2 linked regions of the Peterkaempfera bronchialis genome follow. The protein of the gene in region 1 interacts with the protein of each later gene in a pairwise test. Links are inferred from orthologs where the notes say so. Each region holds a gene or a part of one and is shown on either strand. Other genes may lie near its edges.

Evidence for each region.
Region 2: the proteins of C7M71_RS27055 (region 1) and paaC interact in binary tests that used the Escherichia coli proteins (3 or more experiments, as listed by UniProt). The link is inferred for Peterkaempfera bronchialis from one-to-one orthologs.

The regions. Positions count from the first base shown.
Region 1 is NZ_CP031264.1:6,332,399-6,335,436, forward strand. What follows is about bases 137-2,863. They hold C7M71_RS27055 (response regulator), read left to right. Parts: upstream 137-1,002; coding sequence 1,003-1,725; downstream 1,726-2,863. Other genes in these bases: C7M71_RS27050 (sensor histidine kinase), read left to right, coding at 137-988. In the rest of the region: more of C7M71_RS27050, read left to right, coding at 1-136. UniProt on the Escherichia coli protein: Member of the two-component regulatory system DpiA/DpiB, which is essential for expression of citrate-specific fermentation genes and genes involved in plasmid inheritance.
Region 2 is NZ_CP031264.1:1,853,730-1,856,894, forward strand. Bases 185-3,038 are described here. They hold paaC (1,2-phenylacetyl-CoA epoxidase subunit PaaC), read left to right. Parts: upstream 185-1,106; coding sequence 1,107-1,970; downstream 1,971-3,038. Other genes in these bases: paaA (1,2-phenylacetyl-CoA epoxidase subunit PaaA), read left to right, coding at 185-798; paaB (1,2-phenylacetyl-CoA epoxidase subunit PaaB), read left to right, coding at 795-1,097; paaD (1,2-phenylacetyl-CoA epoxidase subunit PaaD), read left to right, coding at 2,096-2,539; paaE (1,2-phenylacetyl-CoA epoxidase subunit PaaE), read left to right, coding at 2,539-3,038. Outside these bases: more of paaA, read left to right, coding at 1-184; more of paaE, read left to right, coding at 3,039-3,165. UniProt on the Escherichia coli protein: Component of 1,2-phenylacetyl-CoA epoxidase multicomponent enzyme system which catalyzes the reduction of phenylacetyl-CoA (PA-CoA) to form 1,2-epoxyphenylacetyl-CoA. The subunit C may be essential for structural integrity of the alpha subunit.

The sequences.
Region 1 (3,038 bases):
CGCCCTCCCCGACGACGCCGAAGGGCTCCCCGTAGACCGGCTCGGCCTTCCCCGGCCGCTCACCGAAGCCCTGCTCGCCACCCCGCCCCGCCGCGACGAGGTCCACCTGACCGCCGAGCGGGTCGTGGTGGTCAACACCTCCGCCATCGGCGGCGGCCACCACGGCCACCACCACCATGGCCTCGGCACCGTGGTCACCTTCCGCGACCACACCGAACTCCAGGCCCTCACCGGCGAACTCGACTCGGTACGCGGCTTCGCCGAGTCGCTGCGCTCCCAGGCCCATGAGGCCGCCAACCGGCTGCACGCCATGGTCTCGCTGATCGAACTCGACCGCACCCGCGAAGCCGTCGACTTCGCCACCGCCGAACTCGCCCTCGCCCAGGAGCTCACCGACCGCGTCGTCGGCGCCGTCTCCGAACCGGTACTCGCCGCCCTGCTGCTCGGCAAGGCCGCCCAGGCCGCCGAACGCGGCGTCGACCTCACCCTCACCGAGGAGAGCCGCCTCGACGACCGGGTACTCCCCGCCGACCTGCCCGCCCGCGACCTGGTCACCCTCCTCGGCAACCTGATCGACAACGCCGTGGACGCCGCCATCGAGGGCGCCGCCCACCACCCCGGCCCGCCCACCGTCACCGTCACCGCCCGCACCGAGGGCGGCGAACTGCTGCTCCGGGTCGCCGACACCGGCCCCGGCCTCGACCCGCAGACCGCCCGTCAGGTCTTCCACCGGGGCTGGTCCACCAAGCACCGCGACGGCGCCCCCGGCACCCCCGGCGGTGACGCCGGCGGGCGGGGGCTGGGGCTCGCGCTGGTCGCCCAGGCAGCGCGGCGCAACGGCGGCACCGTCGAGGTCGGCGGGGAGGTCGGCGGGGAGGGCGGCGGGGAGGGCGGTGCGGTCTTCACCGTCCGGCTGCCCCTGGCCCGGCACCCGCACCCGCGCGCGCACCCGCACCCGCACCTCGCCGAGCGAACCGCCGCGCCATGACGACCGGAGGAACCATGTCCGGCAGACCCCGCATCGACGTCCTGGTCGTCGAGGACGACCCGGTGGCCGCCGCCGCGCACACCCTCTATGTGCGGCGCGCTCCCGGCTTCCGGCCGGTCGGCACCGTCCACACCGCAGCCGCCGCCCGGCACTTCCTGGAACGCCGCCGGGCCCAGGACACCCCCGTCGACCTGGTGCTGCTCGACCTCTACCTGCCCGACGGCCACGGCCTCCAGCTCTGCCGCGCCCTGCGCGCCGCCGGGCACACCGCCGACGTCATCGCCGTCACCTCCGCCCGCGACCTGGGCATGGTGCGGCAGGCCGTCTCCGCCGGGGTGGTCCAGTACCTGCTGAAGCCCTTCAGCGGCGCCGCGCTCCACGACCGCCTGGAGCGGTACCGCCGCTTCCGCGACACCCTCGGCCGGGCCGGCGAGGCCACCGGCCAGGCCGAGGTCGACCACGCCTTCGCGGTGCTGCGCACCCCCGAGCGGAGCGACCTTCCCAAGGGGCTCAGCGCCCCCACCCTCGACGCCGTCACCGCCACCCTGCGGCGGACCGGCGGCGGCCTCTCCGCCACTGCGGTCGCCGCCGAGGTGGGCGTCTCCCGGATCACCGCCCGCCGCTATCTGGAACACCTGGTCGGCGCGGGCCTCGCCGTGCGCGAGCCGCAGTACGGCCAGGTCGGCCGCCCCGAGCTCTGCTACCGCTGGCGGACCGCCGACCGGGGCGGCGGCTGAGCCCGGCCCGTGGGGCCGGTGTCTCAGCGGTCGCGGACGGCCAGGGCGAGGTAGCGGTCGTCCTCGTCGGTGTAGCGGACCAGGTCCCAGCCGGTGGCGGCCAGCAGTGGCCGGAGGTGCGGTTCGGCGCGCAGGTCGTCCGGGGTGAGCGGGCGGCCGTGGCGGGCCGCGAGCGCGGCGCGGCCCACCGGGTGGAACAGCGCCAGTCGGCCGCCGGGGCGGGTCACCCGGGCCAGTTCGGCCAGGGCCGCCGCCGGGTCGGGCAGATGGGAGACCAATCCGGCGGCGAAGACGGCGTCCAGGGCCCGGTCGGGCAGCGGCAGCCGCGCGCAGTCGGCGACCAGCAGCGCGGCCGAGTCGGTACGGCCCTTGGCGGCGGCGGTCCGCAGCATCGCGGGCGTCAGGTCGGCGCCCAGCACCGTACCCGCACCGCCCACGGCGGCACGCAGCGCGGGCAGTGCGCGGCCGGTGCCGCAGCCCGCGTCCAACACCGCCTGACCGGCCGTCAGCCCCAGTGCGGCGACGGCCGCTTCATAGCGGGGCCGTCGTCGGGGAAGCGCAGCTCCCAGTCGGCGGCGCGGGAGGTGAAGAAGGCCCGGGTGCGGGTGTGGTCGGCGCGGGCGGCCACCAGGGCGGCGAACCGGTCCAGCACCCCGTCCCGCCATGGGGCCAGCGCCGCCACCCGCTCGGGCGCGGCGGCCAGTATGGCGTCCCCGCCGTGGGCGCGCGCCTCCTCGGGGGCGCCCGCAGCAAACGCCTCGACGGTCTCCCGCTCGGCCTCCAGATGGAACTGGAACCCCCACGCGGAACCGCCCACCCGGAACGCCTGCACCGGGTAGCGCTCCCCGGTCGCCAGCAGCACCGCGCCGTCCGGCGGGTCCACGGTGTCGCTGTGCCACTGGAGCACCTGGAACCCGGTCCGCTCCGACCCGGCGAGCAGCGGGTCGGCCGCCGCCGCACGGGTCAGCCGGACCGGCTCCCAGCCGATCTCGGGACCCGCCGCGCCCCGGAAGGCCGCGCCTCCGGCGGCCTCCGCCAGCAGTTGGGCGCCCAGGCAGAGGCCGAGGACGGGCAACTCGGCGGCGAGTGCGGACCGCAGCAGGTCCAGCTCGGCCCGGCGGGAGGGGAAGCCCTGGTCGCTCCAGGCGTCCTGCGGCCCGCCCATCACCACCAGGGCGGCCACCCCGCTCGGCAGCCCGTCCGGCACCGGCTCGCCCAGATGGGTGCGGCAGTGCCGCAGCTCCAGCCCGGCCCGCCGCAGCGCGTCCCCCACCGCGTACGGGCCCTCGCCCGCCCCATGCTCGACCACCAGC
Region 2 (3,165 bases), 4.5 Mb from region 1 along the record:
CGGGCGCCCTCGCTGCGGCGCAAGGCCATCCTCTTCGCCAAGGTCCAGGACGAGGCCGGGCACGGGCTCTACCTCTACTCGGCCGCCGAGACTCTGGGCGCCGACCGCGCGGACCTGACCCAGCGGCTGATCGAGGGGCGCCAGAAGTACTCCTCGATCTTCAACTACCCGACGCTGACCTTCGCCGACGTCGGCGTGATCGGCTGGTTTGTGGACGGCGCGGCCATCTGCAACCAGGTGCCGCTCTGCCGCAGCTCCTACGGGCCCTATGCCCGCGCCATGGTGCGGGTCTGCAAGGAGGAGTCGTTCCACCAGCGGCAGGGCTATGAGCTGCTGATGACCATGATGCGCGGCACCGCCGCCCAGCGGGAGATGGTGCAGGACGCGGTCGACCGCTGGTGGTGGCCGTCGCTGATGATGTTCGGCCCGCCGGACGGCGACTCCCCCAACTCCGCCGCCTCGATGGCCTGGAAGATCAAGCGGCACACCAATGACGAGCTGCGCCAGAAGTTCGTGGACATGACCGTCCCGCAAGCCGAGCGGCTCGGCGTGACACTGCCCGACCCCGCACTGCGCTGGAACGAGGAGCGCGGCCGCCACGACTTCGGCACCCCCGACTGGACCGAGCTGCAACGCGTGATCAGCGGCGACGGACCGTGCAACAGCGAACGGATCGCGCGGCGCAGAGCCGCCCACGAGGAGGGCGCCTGGGTACGGGAGGCGGCGAGCGCCTACGCCGCCAAGCAGGCCGCCCGAGCCGCAGAAGCCGCAGTAGCAGCAGAAGGAGCAGCAGCATGAGCAGCACCGGGAGCGCCCGGGCCGAGTGGCCGCTGTACGAGGTCTTCGTCCGAGGCAAGCGCGGTCTGAACCATGTCCACGTCGGCTCGCTGCACGCCTCCGACGACCGGATGGCGCTGCTCGCGGCCCGCGACCTCTACACCCGCCGCAACGAGGGCGTCTCGCTCTGGGTGGTCCGCTCGGAGCACATCACCGCCTCCACGCCCGACGAGAAGGACCCGTTCTTCGCCCCCAGCGGCGACAAGGTCTACCGCCACCCCACCTTCTACGACATCCCCGACGACGTCCCCCACATCTAGGAGCAGGGCATGAGCGACGACGACCACGTCTATCTGTCCCTGGCCGAGGCCGAGGGGCACCCCGGGGGTGAGGCCCGCTGGGCGTTCGGGACCGGCTTCGAGGACCCGCTGCACGGCGTGGACACCGCCGTGCCCGCCGGGATCGACGCGGCGGAACTGGCCGGGTGCTGCCTGGCGCTCGGCGACGACGCCCTGGTCAGCGCGCAGCGGCTGGCCGAGTGGTGCACCCGGGCGCCGGAGCTGGAGGAGGAGATGGCGCTGGCCAACATCGGCCTCGACCTGCTCGGCCAGGCCCGGCTGCTCTATGCGCGGGCCGGGCAGGCGGACGGCACCGGGCGCGACGAGGACGCCTACGCCTACTTCCGGGACGCGGACGACTTCCGCAGTGTCCGGCTCGCCGAGCTTCCCAACGGCGACTTCGCCTTCTCCACCGTCCGGCTGCTGGTGCTCTCCTGCTGGCGGCTGGCGCACTTCGACCGGCTCGCCGCCTCGGCGGACCCGGTGCTGGCCGCCATCGCGGCCAAGGGCGTCAAGGAGCTCACGTACCACCGCCAGTTCGCCGCCGAGTGGGCGGTGCGGCTGGGCGACGGCACCGAGGAGTCGCATCACCGGATGCGGGCGGCGCTGGACCGGGTCGCCCCGTACCTGGACGAGCTCTTCGCGGCCCGCCCCGGGTTCGGCGTCGACCCGGCGGCCATACGGGACGAGGTGACGGCGGTGCTCCGCCAGGTCCTGGACGCCGCCGGGCTGCCGCTGCCCGAGGCCGCTGCCCTGCCGGGGCACGGCCGGGCGGGCGACCACACCGAGTACCTGGCCCCGCTCCTCGCCGAGCTGCAGAGCGTGGCCCGCGCCCACCCGGGGGCGACCTGGTGACCGCGCGACCCGCCACCGGCCCCACCGGCCTCGCCGGTCTCGCCGACCTCGCCGACCTCGCCGACCTCAGGGATGCGCGGCGGGCCCGGCAGATCGCCGAGCAGGTGCCCGACCCCGAGCTGCCGATGCTCACCCTGGCCGACCTCGGCGTGCTGCGCGGCGTCGAGATCGGCCCGGACGGCACCGTCGTCGCAAGCCTGACGCCCACCTACTCGGGCTGCCCCGCCATGGCCGAGATGCGCGCCGACGTGGCCGCGCGGCTGCGGGGGGCCGGATTCGCCCGGGTGGAGATCCGCACCGTACTGGACCCGCCGTGGACCACCGACTGGATCACCCCCGCCGGCCGCCGCACCCTCGCCGAGCACGGCATCGCGCCGCCCCACCCGGCGCCCCGACGCGCCACCGGGCCGATCCCGCTGGAGCTGACGGCCACCCGGCGTTCGGTGGCCTGCCCGCGCTGCGGGTCGGCGGAGACCGAGGAGACCTCGCGCTTCGCCTCCACCTCCTGCAAGGCGCTGTGGCGCTGCCGCGGCTGCCTGGAGCCGTTCGAGTACGTCAAGGAGATCTGATGGCCCCGACCACCGCCCCGACCACCGCCGGGCCGCTGCCCGCGCGCACGCGTCGCCGCCCGGCCTTCCACGCCCTGCGGGTCGCCGAGGTCGCGCCGCTGTGCGAGGACGCCGCCGTCATCAGCTTCGAGGTGCCCGGCCCGCTGGCCGACGAGTTCGCGCACCGCCCCGGCCAGTCGCTCACGCTGCGCCGCGAGGTCGACGGGCGCGACGAGCGCCGCTCGTACTCCATCTGCTCCCCGGCGGGCTCGCCGCCCCGCATCGGCGTGCGCACCGTGCCCGGCGGCCTCTTCTCGTCCTGGCTGGTGCACGAGGTACGCCCCGGGGACACCATCGAGGTCATGGCCCCGACCGGCGCCTTCACCCCCGACCTCACCGAGCCCGGCCACCATGTGCTGATCGCCGCCGGCTCCGGCATCACGCCGATGATGTCGATCGCCGAGTCCGTGCTCACCGCCGACACCCGCTCCCGGGTCACGCTCTTCTACGGCAACCGGCGCAGCGACACGGTGATGTTCGCCGACGAGCTCGCCGACCTGAAGGACCTGCACCGCACGCGCTTCCAGCTCGGACACGTCCTCTCCCGCGAACCCCGCGACGCCGAGCTGTTCTCCGGCCGCCTCGAC